DNA from 3 places in the Clostridium sp. 'White wine YQ' genome. Region 2 is predicted to be linked to each of the others. Evidence: predicted binding sites of a transcription regulator. Region 2 holds the regulator's gene; each other region holds the start of a gene.
The links. The regulator Rex, encoded in region 2, represses fermentation and respiration genes when NADH is low (regulators of the CRP and FNR family bind a similar motif). The targets are predictions, from matches to a motif close to ATTGTTAANNNNTTAACAAT.
Positions count from the first base shown of each region.

Region 1: the regulator Rex is predicted to act here: its motif matches at 2,477-2,496, upstream of PTZ02_RS01215 (DUF47 domain-containing protein).
Region 3: the regulator Rex is predicted to act here: its motif matches at 2,379-2,398, upstream of PTZ02_RS15575 (acetyl-CoA C-acetyltransferase).

Region 1 is NZ_JAQYUU010000001.1:252,162-256,444, reverse strand. Features, by position in the region: gene PTZ02_RS01225 (flavodoxin family protein) at 88-558, shown strand; gene PTZ02_RS01220 (inorganic phosphate transporter) at 591-1,592, opposite strand; gene PTZ02_RS01215 (DUF47 domain-containing protein) at 1,585-2,208, opposite strand; gene nifJ (pyruvate:ferredoxin (flavodoxin) oxidoreductase) at 2,538-4,283, opposite strand, start outside.
Region 2 is NZ_JAQYUU010000007.1:62,999-67,281, forward strand. Features, by position in the region: gene PTZ02_RS16125 (chitobiase/beta-hexosaminidase C-terminal domain-containing protein) at 1-1,970, opposite strand, end outside; gene PTZ02_RS16130 (redox-sensing transcriptional repressor Rex) at 2,167-2,799, opposite strand; gene PTZ02_RS16135 (ferritin) at 3,230-3,742, shown strand; gene PTZ02_RS16140 (heavy metal translocating P-type ATPase) at 3,981-4,283, opposite strand, start outside.
Region 3 is NZ_JAQYUU010000005.1:295,412-299,694, forward strand. Features, by position in the region: gene mmsB (multiple monosaccharide ABC transporter permease) at 1-1,078, shown strand, start outside; gene PTZ02_RS15575 (acetyl-CoA C-acetyltransferase) at 1,171-2,349, opposite strand; gene PTZ02_RS15580 (4Fe-4S binding protein) at 2,461-3,204, opposite strand; gene PTZ02_RS15585 (TetR/AcrR family transcriptional regulator) at 3,201-3,788, opposite strand; gene PTZ02_RS15590 (hypothetical protein) at 3,897-4,052, opposite strand.

The DNA.
Region 1 (4,283 bases), on a different contig from region 2:
ACATATAAATTATATTAACACAAAATCCTTTTTTAGTCATTATTTTTTTGGTATAATATTTTTAGTTAAACGTTTAGGGGGATTACAATGGAAAGTGACAGTAGTATTATTTATTATTATTCAAGAACAAAAAATACTAAAACCGTAGCCAAAGATTTAGGAGAACTATTAAATTGTCCTGTTGAGGAAATAATCGATTGGAAAAAAAGAAAAGGATTTACTAAATTCATTATTAGTGGATATGAGGCAAGGCAAGAGAAAGAAACCAAGATTGCTCCAATTACTAAAGAGCCAAAAGATTATAAGCATATTATAATAGGATTCCCTGTCTGGGCTTCCAAGATACCGCCTGCTATTAGAACCTTTATTAATCTTTATAAAAAAGACATTAAATCTATTAGCTTATTTTGCACTCAAGGTGGAAATGGTGGTGAAGCTGCTTTTTCTATTATAGAACAACTTCTAAATATAAATTCAAATTTTAAAGTTACAATTACTAAATCTGAAGTTAGTAAATTAAGTTACATGAATAAACTCGAAAAATTCTTAGATCATTAAAGAAAAAACTCGGTTACCCGAGTTTTTATTTTTTATATTAACCTAGTTACTATTATGGAAATGATTCCTCCAACGATTGCACAACATGGTATTGTTAATACCCAAGTTGATACTATATTTTTGGCAACTCCCCATCTTACTGCTGATAATCTTTTAGATGCTGACACTCCCATTATTGCTGTAGAAACTATATGTGTTGTACTAACTGGCGCATCTAACATAGTAGCTGTAAATATAACTGCAGAACTTGATAAGTCAGCTGCAAAACCAGAAGCTGGAGTTAACTTTGCCATACCACTTCCCATAGTCTTTATAATCTTCCAACCACCTATAGATGTTCCTAATGCCATAGCTGCGGCACATGCAATTTTTACCCATAAAGGTACATGGAATGTTTCTATATATCCTCCACTAACTAAAGCTAGAGAAATTATACCCATAGACTTTTGAGCATCATTACTTCCATGATTAAATGCTAAAAAAGCTGCAGAGAATACTTGTGCTTTTAAAAATCCTTTTGTTGCTTTCATTGGCTTTGCTCTTCTAAATATCCAATTAATTAATGTCATTATTATAAATCCGACTATAAATCCGATTACTGGTGATAAGAAAAGCCATAAAACAACTTTCTTAAGAAATGTAGGCCAATTTATTATATGTACTGTTCCTGAGAATGCTATTGCTGCTCCGATAAGGCCTCCAATTAATGCATGGGATGAACTACTTGGAATTCCGAAATACCAAGTTATCAAATTCCATAGTATAGCTGCAATTACAGCTGCTAGTACTACTTTTTCTGGTGCTCCTCCTGAGAAAACTATTCCTCCTCCAATTGTAGTAGCTACCTTTGTACTTATTAAAGCACCCGTAAAATTTAAGCATGCTGACATAAGTATAGCTTTTTGAGGAGATAATGCTCTTGTAGTAACTGAACTTGCGATAGCATTAGCTGTATCATGAAACCCATTTATAAAATCAAAAGCTAATGCAAGGATAACTATAATACTCGTAATTACTAATGCTGAATTAAACATGTTTCATTACAACTCCTTCAACTAAGTTAGCTAAAGTCTCGCAAGAATCTAAAGTTTTCTCTAATTTTTCATAAAGATCTTTCCATACTATTATTTCTATTTCTTTTACATCTGTAGTAAATAATTCTCTCATAGCTTCTCTATAAGCGAAATCTCCTTCTGTTTCTAGAAGATTAATTTCCACAATTGATTGTTTAGTATTATTATTCTTTTTAAAATCTTTAAGCGCTACAAATAATTCTTGTAATTTTACTGCACTTTTATCAATTAATTCAATCATTTTATAACTTTTTTCTCTACTAGTTTTGATATTATACATTAGATATCTTCCAGCTAAATCTTCAATATTATCAATTACGTCGTCTAGCCTATTTGTAATCACTAAGATATCTTCTCTATCTAAAGGTGTAATGAAATTGTTATTTAATTCTTCAAATATTCTATGCGCAAGATCATCACCTTTGTGTTCAATATCTTTTAGTTTCAAACTTCTTTCTTCTAAAGTATTTGTGTCTTTTGCGAAACCTACTAGTTCCTTTGATGCCTCCTGAATTAATTCTGAAAAGTCGATAAATAAATCAAAGAACTTATCGTTTTTAGGTGAAAAGTTAAACATAATACCAATCCTTCCTTTTAATTATCACATACTAATAAATAATAACACTCCAATGTTAAGTTTATATTAAGAAAGTTAATATTTCTATATTAAAGTTATGAAAATGTAAAAAAGATAAAATTTACTCATTTTAATTTTAGTTTAGCATATGTAAATATTTACTTTTTGATTTTTTGTTATTATATTGTAGTTTGGCTAACAATAACTTAATTAATACTACTGAATTTTTGGTGATTATAACCTAATTTTTACCTTTATCAGCTTATTTTTTGTAATTTAATTAACAAAAAAGAGATGGAATAAATCCATCTCTTTTAATTTACATATAATTATTGGTTAGCTAATTTCTTGTAACCTTCTAATCTTTCCATTGCATCTTTGTATGTCTTTTCAAATAATGCATCTGCAGCTTCTGGGAATGCCTTAGCAAGTGAAGAGTATCTAACTTCTCCCATTAAGAATTCTTTAAAGTCAGCTGTTGGTTCTTTAGAATCTAATGTGAATGGGTTCTTTCCTTGTTCTTTTACTAATGGATTGTATCTGTACATTGACCAGTATCCACAAGCAGTTGCTCTCTTAGCTTCTTCTTGGCTGTTACCCATTCCTATTTTTAATCCATGATTGATACATGGTGCATAACCTATGATTAATGATGGTCCCTTATAAGCTTCTGCTTCTGCAATAGCTTTAAGAACTTGGTTCTTATCTGCTCCCATATTAACTTGAGCTACATATACATAACCATATGTCATAGCCATCATTCCAAGGTCTTTCTTCTTAGTCTTCTTACCACTTGCAGCAAATTTAGCTATTGCAGCAGTTGGTGTAGATTTTGAAGATTGTCCACCTGTATTTGAGTAAACTTCAGTATCAAATACGAATATATTTACATCTTCTCCTGAAGCAAGTACGTGGTCAACTCCACCGTATCCGATATCGTATGCCCATCCGTCTCCTCCGAAGATCCATTGAGATCTCTTAACGAAGTAGTCTTTTTCTGATAATATTTCTTTAGCAATTTCAGTACCAGATTTTTCTAGAGCAGCAGTTAATCTTTCAGCTCTATCTCTTGTTCCAGCACCTTCGTTCATATTATCTAACCAATCTTGTAATTCAGCTTTTGCTGAGTCTCCTGCAGCTATAGCAGCTTGAGCTTTTTCAGCTATTCTATCTCTTATAGCTTTAACTCCTAAGAACATACCTAATCCATATTCAGCATTATCTTCGAATAATGAATTTGCCCATGCTGGACCATGTCCATTGTGGTTTACAGTATATGGAGTTGAAGGAGCAGATCCTCCCCAAATTGAAGAACATCCAGTAGCATTAGATATCATCATTCTATCACCAAATAATTGAGTTATAAGCTTAGCATATGGAGTTTCTCCACAACCTGCACAAGCACCTGAGAACTCAAGTAATGGTTGTTCAAATTGGCTACCTTTTAATGTTAATTTATTCATTGGGTTAGCTTTTGGAGCTACCTTTTCAGTTACATAATCCCAGTTTGGAATCTCAACGTGTTGTGATTCTTGTGGTTTCATGATTAATGCTTTTCCTGGAGCTGGACATACTTGAGCACAGTTTCCACAACCTGAACAATCTAATGGACTTACTGCCATAGTGTAGCTTAGTGGTTCCTCTGTCTTTAATGCCTTAGCAGGAACTAATTTTAATCCTTCTGGTGCTGCTGCTTTTTCAGCATCTGTTAATAAGAATGGTCTTATTACAGCATGAGGACATACAAATGAACATTGGTTACATTGAATACATTTATCTGCTTGCCATTCAGGAACATTTACAGCAATTCCTCTCTTTTCGAAAGCTGCAGTACCTTGTTCGAATGTACCATCTTCCATTCCTACAAATGTTGAAACTGGAAGTGAATCTCCTTCTAATCTGTTCATTGGAATAACTATATTCTTAACGAAGTCTGATTTCTTCTTAGTATCAACAACTTCTTCATCTACAGCTGTTTTCCAAGCTTCTGGTATTTTAATTTCAACCATTGATTCGATACCTCTATCGATAGCTGCGTTGTTCATGTTAACAACTTTTTCACCCTTCTTACCATA
Region 2 (4,283 bases):
AAGGTTTCAATGGTTGTTTTTTGATCAGGTGAATTAGTAGGGCTCATCCACCCTTCCATTACTAGCCATGAACCTGCATTTGTGCCATGTAAAGTAACTGCATCTCCTGATCCATAATCCTTACGCAATACCTTTCCATCTGCCTTTAAAAACGGAGTTGGTGTCTTATCAATGGTATAATCACTTATTGTAACATCACTTTTTCTATTATCTTTTACTGAGATTGATTTAATCACAGTATTTTTAGAAACTGTAATTGGAGAAGTATATTTATTAGAACTTGTAGTTGGTACACTTCCATCAAGGGTATAATAAATTTCGGCTCCTTCTGTTGTTGTATTTAATTCTACTTTCTGAGTTCTTGAATAAACTCCTGATGCAGGTAAGGAAGTTGGATTTACTAATTTACCTGTTTTATTTATAACATAGTTAAATTCGCCTACATCACTAATTCCATCTTTTACAGCATCATATGCTACTGCTTTAATTGTTTGATTTTTAGTTATTAGCAAAGGATTAGTATAACGTGTAGAATTTATGCTTGGTGTACTTCCATCTAAAGTATAATATATTATGACCTTATCAGTAGCGCATCTTAATTCAACTACAGCAGAATCATCATAAGTTCCTGGCACTTTATCTGCAGTTGGTGAATAAGGTACAATTGAATATTCTAGAGTTACGACATTACTATATAATCCATCCCTTTCAGCTAGGGCTTTAATTGTCGTATGTTTATCAATTAATATATTTTGTGTATATTTAGTGGATGCACTTGTGGGCGTTGTTCCATCCAACGTATAGTAAATGTTAGCATCACTATCAGATAATAGCCTTACTCTTTGATTTGATAAATATTTCCCAGGGGCTACATCTGGACTTGGTGTCGTTGGAACCTCAGGGAACTGATACTTGAATGTCACTACATTTCCTTCTACTCCGTTTTTAACTGCTAAAGCTTTAATAGTAGTAGTTTTATCAATATGAATTGGTTTTTCATATTTAGTTGAATGCTGAGTAGGTTCACTTCCATCTATAGTGTAGAATATTTCGGAACTACTAGTACTACTTGAAAGTGTTATATCTATTGGATTACTATATTTATTTACTTCGGGTGAGGCTACGACATTCTCTGGAACTGCACTGTCAATTGTATACTTAAATGTTTCAGTTGCACTTTTATTTCCCTGCTTTATGGCAAATGCTTTAATTGTTGTGTCTTTATTCACTGTAATTGGACTAACATAAAGTGACGAATCCATATTAGGTTCTGTTCCATCAATACTGTAATATATATCTGCATTTTTACTAACTGTGCTTAGCTCAACTTTTCTTTCAGAATTATACTTTCCAGAAACAGGATTAGCAGTTGGTACCTCTGGAACTAATGATGGTAAATCTCCATTTAAGCTTACATCAAAGAAAACTCCATCGATATAATAAGTTCCTGCATTCCACTCTCCAATACGTATTTGTGTAATTGAAGTCTTGTCTATACCTGAAAAATCACTCATAGGTATATAATATTTTATCCACTGATTTTTAACTGTACTTACTGATCTCCAATTAAATTCTGATTCAAAACCTTTTGAATCAGTTAATGAAGCTTTAAGCGTATTTGATCCTTGAGTATCTTTAATATACATAATTAAATATTCCATACCCGTTGTATTAATAGGTCCATCCATACTATTAAGAACTATACTTCCACTCGAAACACTTGGATCTCCGCTATATTTCACTTGATACTTAAGACTTTTTTGTCCGTCGTACTTATCTGCATCTGTTATGGACGCTAATACATTATTTGAAGTTATAAAAGATTTATCTGCATCCTTACCCTCGAAATTTTGAAACCATATTTTTTCATTTATAGCCTTTACTTTGACTATTGAAGATGGAAATAATCCAAGTAATAAGAATGCTGCTACAATAACTGATAACATTTTTCTTATTTTTAAATATCTCATAAACATTCCCCTTTCTCATGTATTTTGATGATATCTACATAATAATTATACATATTTTACCATTTACGTATGAGTATCCATTTTAATGAAATAGGGTTCAAATTTAGGGATTTATTTATAAATAATAAAAACATAGGGACGTTTTGTTTGCGCTAACAAACAAAACGTCCCTATGTATTAGAGTTATTCTAATATTCTACTCTTCCTTTTGGTTTAATAAATAAACTAGGGTCATAACACTTTCACTTAAATGAACATTTTCTACCGTCATGCCTTCAGGTACATTTAAATCCACTGGAGCAAAGTTCCAAATCCCTTTTACTCCACCTTGAACTAATTCATCGCAAACCTTTTGAGCATTTAATTTCGGAACACAAATAACTCCTATGTCAACGTGGTTATTTTTCAAGAAACTTTGTAAGTCATCAATATCTTGAATCTCAATATCCCTTATTCTTATCCCAATAAGTTTAGGATTAGCATCAAAAATCCCAACTAGATTAAATCCAGCTTTATCAAATCTATAATTAGCTATTGCCTGACCAATATTACCAGCACCAACTATTATAGTATTATATTTTTTATTTAATCCTAATATAGAACTTATTTGAGAATGAAGTTCTCTTACATTGTAGCCATAGCCTTGTTGTCCAAAGTCTCCAAAGCAGTTTAAATCCTGTCTTATTTGTGAAGCAGTAAATCCTATTTTCTCACTTAGTTCTTTTGAACTTATTCTATCTACATCATTCTTTAAAAGTTCTCCTAAATATCTATGGTATTTAGGAAGTCTTTTTATAACTGCCATTGATATATTTTTCTTTTTCTCCATGTCTGCACCTCTTTCATTAAACTCTATATTGAAAGTTAAATACAAATTTGATATACCAATCTTCATAATTAAATTTATATTTTACTGTGTAAAAACTTAGAATAACTAAGCTTTTAATTAAATTTATGTATGGAAGTAGTATAGCTTAAAATATGTAAATTATAAAAACAACCTAACTTAAATATTTTAACATAAAATTCACTTTTTATCTATATGCTAATAGGAATATAAAACCCATTAAATTAGATGCATAATGGGTTTTATTGGCAATAAATTTTGCCACGATATTATTATATAACACTTCTTATTAAGAATAAAATATTTAATGAACTTAATTTACTACTATTTATAAGTTTTTTCGCCATATATTTTGTTGATATACCTATTATAAAGAGGTATAATATGTAAAAAGATATTTGGAGGTGTAATTATGTTTAGTACTAAACTATTAGATGCATTAAATCATCAAGTTAATTATGAATTTTACTCATCTTATTCATATCTTTCTATGGCTGCCTATTGTGAATCCATCGATTTACCAGGTTTCTCAAACTTCTTTAGAGTTCAAGCTCAAGAAGAACTTTTTCATGCCATGAAATTTTTTGATTACATACAACAAAAAAATGGTGAAATAATATTAGAAAAAATCGATCAACCAACTATAACCTTTGAAAGCGTAGCTCATGTCTTTGAAACTGCTTTTGAACATGAACAAATAGTAACAAAGAAGATATATAACCTTGCAGATATAGCTACAGAAGAAAGAGAACATGCTACTTTAAGTTTATTAAAATGGTTTATTGATGAACAAGTTGAGGAAGAAAATACTTTTGATACCATTTTGAAAAAACTAAAAAGAGCTAAAGATAATCCCGCTGCCCTATATCTATTAGATGATGAACTTGCCAAAAGAGTATATACTCCACCAGCTGCTACAAATTAAATTAAATAACTATAAATACAAGAGAAACTCATATTTTTTGAGTTTCTTTTTTAATATTAATGTATAAAAAAATAGGACTTATATATACTGAAATTCAGCCATATATAAGTCCTTATAATACAAAACTTATTGAAAATTTTGTACCAGGCTTATGCCTGTAGCTATTCCCTTTTGCCTGAAAGTTTACTATCGAAATAGATTATATTTAAAATATCGATTTTTGTCAATATATATCGTATTATGAAACTTTATTTTTTCTTAATATCCTCATAGAATTCAGTACAGCTAAAAGAGCAACTCCAACATCTGCAAAAACGCCTTCCCACATTGTACCTAATCCTATTACTGCTAATATTAAAACTAACGCTTTAATCCCTAATGCGAAAATAATATTTTGTTTAACTATTAATGATGTTGTTTTAGAAATACTTATTGCCTTAGCTATTTTAGATGGCTCATCTGTCATAATAACAATGTCAGCTGCCTCAATTGCCGCATCTGAACCTACCCCTCCCATTGCTATTCCAATATCAGCCCTTGC
Region 3 (4,283 bases), on a different contig from region 2:
CACATTCCTAACTGATGGAACATTCTTAACTTCTAGAAATTTATCAAACTTATTACTTCAAACTGCTACTACTGCAATACTTGCTTGTGGTATGGTACTTATAATAATAGCTGGGCACATAGATCTTTCTGTCGGTTCAGTAGCTGGATTCACTGGTGCAATAGCTGCACTATTACAAGTTAAATATGGATGGGAAACAGCCCCAACTATAGTAGTTACTATCTTAGTTGGTATTGCTGTTGGTGTTTGGCAAGGTTTCTGGGTATCATACCAAGGTGTTCCTGCTTTTATCGTTACTCTTGGTGGTATGATGATCTTCAGAGGTGGTGTTATGGCTGTAACTAAAGGTCAAACTATTGCGCCAACCAAACCTGCTTTTAAGGCAATCGGACAAGGATATCTACCTAAGATTTCAGATAATCTAAATGATACTACTATAGCTCTTGGAATATTAATCATAGTTGCATACTTATTCCTTGAAATTAGAAAGAGAAAGATAAGAGTAACTAAATATAACTTTAAAGTTCTTCCTCTTCCACTAGAAATAGCAAAGCTAACAGCAGTATCAGCTATGATAGCCTTACTATTCTTAATTATGATTAGTTATAGAGGTATTCCTTATAGTATTGTATTAGTTCTTGGACTTGTACTTCTATTCTCCTTCATAACTACCAAAACTACTCTTGGTCGTTATGTATACGCTATAGGTGGAAATAAAGAAGCATCTAAACTTTCTGGTATCAACATCCAAAAAGTAACAATGCTTATATTTGTAATAATGGGATTCTTATCAGCAGTTGCTGGTATCGTATTTACTGGTAGACTTGACTCAGCTACTGCATCTGCAGGTAACTTATTCGAACTAGATGCCATTGCTGCTTGCTATATCGGTGGTGCTAGTGCCATGGGTGGTGAAGGTTCTGTTATGGGAGCAATGATTGGTGCTCTCGTTATGGCAACCTTAAATAATGGAATGAGTTTAATGAATGTAGATTTAACTTATCAATATATAATTAAAGGCTTAATACTTCTTATAGCTGTAAGAGTTGACATAGCAACAAGAAAAAAAGCAGCTTAATTTTCTCCCAAATAAGGGGCTATTGCATAATGCAACAGCCCCTTATTTATATTCTAATTAAATTTATCGGATACACTTATAATATAACTAAATTAATCTCTTTCAACCACCAATGCAGTTCCTTGTCCTCCGCCTATACATAAGGTAGCTAGCCCTCTTTTTGCATCTCTTTTTTGCATTTCATGCAGTAATGTAACCACTATTCTAGCACCTGAAGCACCTATTGGATGACCAAGAGCAATAGCTCCTCCGTTAACATTTACCCTGCTCAAATCTAAATTCAAATCTTTAGCTATTGCTATACTTTGTGATGCATATGCTTCATTTGCTTCAACTAAATCTAAGTCCTCAGACTTTAAATTCAACTTATCTAGTACACCTTTTGTAGCATGAAATGCTCCATATCCCATTATAGAAGGATCTAAACCTGCTGAATCATATCCACTTATTTTAGCAAGAGGCTTTAACTTTAGTTCCTTTGCCTTTTCAGCACTCATTATTACTAATGCTGCTGCTCCATCATTTATTCCTGATGCATTTCCTGCAGTAACACTTCCATCTACTTTAAATATTGGTTTTAATTTATTCAGTGCTTCCATGCTATTTCCGAACCTTGGGAATTCATCAGTATCAAAAACAATTTCTCCCTTTTTTGTCTTGATAACTACTGGAACTATTTCGTCTTTGAAACGTCCTTCTTTTATGGCTTTTTCTGCTTTTTGTTGAGATAAAAGAGAGAACTCATCTTGCTCCTTTCTTGAAACATTCCATCTTTCTGCTACATTTTCAGCAGTTACCCCCATATGATAATCATTGAAGGCATCCCATAACCCATCTCTTATCATTTCATCAACTAACTCTGAGTGTCCCATTCTATAGCCCCATCTAGCATTCTCAGCTAAATATGGCGCTCTTGACATATTCTCCATTCCACCAGCAATAATTATATCAGCATCTCCTGACTTAATAATCTGAGCTGCTAAACTTATACTTCTTAAGCCTGAACCACAAACTTTATTAATTGTTAATGCTGGTACTTCTACTGGTAATCCACCTTTTATGGCTGCTTGTCTAGCTGGATTTTGTCCTAGTCCTGCTTGAAGAACATTCCCAAAAATCACTTCATTAACATCTTTAGGATTAATTCCTGCTCTTTTCACAGCTTCTTTTATTACTATGGCTCCTAAATCTACTGCAGGTACATCTTTTAAAGTTTTACCATAAGCTCCTATTGCAGTTCTTACTGCGCTTACTATTACTACATCCTTCATTTCAAATTCCTCCTAAAATAATATTATTCTTAGTTATTTTTTTAACAATTATTAATAGACCGGTTTGTTTATTTTTTATTTAAAAATTTAGTTTAAATTCTTTAATTTAAACTACTTACTTCTTCTACGCGCTGGGCAAAGTTTAAGACAATTAAAACAATAATATTGTGTTATAAAGGCATTCGCTTGATAATAAGGGAAAAATTCCATAGCCATAGCTTGTCTCTTCTCTTTATCAGCTTCTATATATTTATCTAAAAAAGATAGATAAGCTATAAATGAAAATGGTTGAGATGACTTCATACATTTAAAAATATCAGTTTTTCCTTCTTCATCTAAGGCTTTAGCTGGGCAATTCTTTACACATATTCCACAATTATTGCAAAAGTTTTCTTCTATTTTTTCATCTGATTCTAATTCTAAATTTGTAACTATTGCTGTAAATGTAACTCTAGTGCCAAACTCTGGATGAATCACAAGGTTATGCCTTCCGAAGTTTCCTAGTCCAGCTGCTACTGCTGCATGTCTAAGAGACACTGCTGAGGTCCCTCCCCTAGGAAAGGATTCTGGGATAGATACAAGCTTTGCATTGAACTCATCCTCTAAATAATGACATATTTTATATGCATCAGCTCTCATTACATCCTTTTTATCTAGTCTCCCATTCATTGCTAGTTGCGGATCCAAGCTTTCGCAAGTGGATAATTCTCTATAAGCCATTACTATCATGGACTTTGCTTTAGGGAAAAAAGATTCTATCTTTGGCGTGTTGGGACTTACATAATCGGCGACTGCTGCAAAACCTACATCATCGACTCCTAGACTTTTAATATAATTTCTTATTGCTTCCTTCATACCTTCACCTCTTTATAATTTATGTATACATTAATTAAATCTTTTAGCATTCTTTTTAAAACATCTACATCTTTGCTTATTCTGTAATAAACTAAATATCCTTCATAAATTGCGAAAACTTTATGAGCAATTTCTTCGGAGGCATCTGACTCAATACCAGAAAATTCAAATATATCTTTAAAAGCACTAATTAACTTTTTTATTGACTTATTATAATATTCTGAGATATCTGGTTCTGAAAATGCTATCTCTAACCCTAATACTGCAAAAGGACATCCATAATGCTTATTTTGTTCCGCACCACTTATCATTTGTTGTATTAGTTCTGTTATAAATTCATCCCACTTCTTTCCTTTAGAAGTTGCTATAATCCATTCATTTATTTTTCTATCAAAATAATAAGAAACTTCTATTGCCAAGTTCTTTTTGCTAGAAAAGTGAAAGTAAAATGATCCCTTAGGTAATTCAGCTAGGGCTAAGATATCATTAATCCCTGTTGCATTATATCCATTTTTCATAAATAGCTCAGCAGCACATTCAATTAATTTATTCTTAGATTGTTCCCCTTTTGTATTTTTAGCCATGCCTTCCCCTCCTTGTTAAATTTTTATCTAATTAAATATTAGACCAGTCTGTCTATTTTGTCAATAAGAAATTATTTAAATTTCTTATTTAGGCAGTATTCTCTTATTCTACTTATCAAAAAGTCCGCCACCATTTTTATTACTTCTACCATTTCTCTTTTGACCTATTGATTTATGAGCCCTATTAGCACTATTTTTCTCTAAACCTTTTTTCTTTTTTTCTTCTATTAATTTCTTCATCATTTCCATATTGTTATTATTCATAATATAAACTCCAATTCAATGTTAGTAAGCTTTTCATATACCTAAGTAATTTTATCATCAACCGTCTTTATTATAAATAGTAAATTATTATATTCTTTAATTTTATATAAGTCTTATTAGCCATATTTCCATTTTTTTATTTTTAATTAAAATAATTCCACAAACCCAATTTTGAGCCCTAGTAAAAATAGTTATTTTTTGTCGAAATAAATTGAATCTTGTTAAAATTTA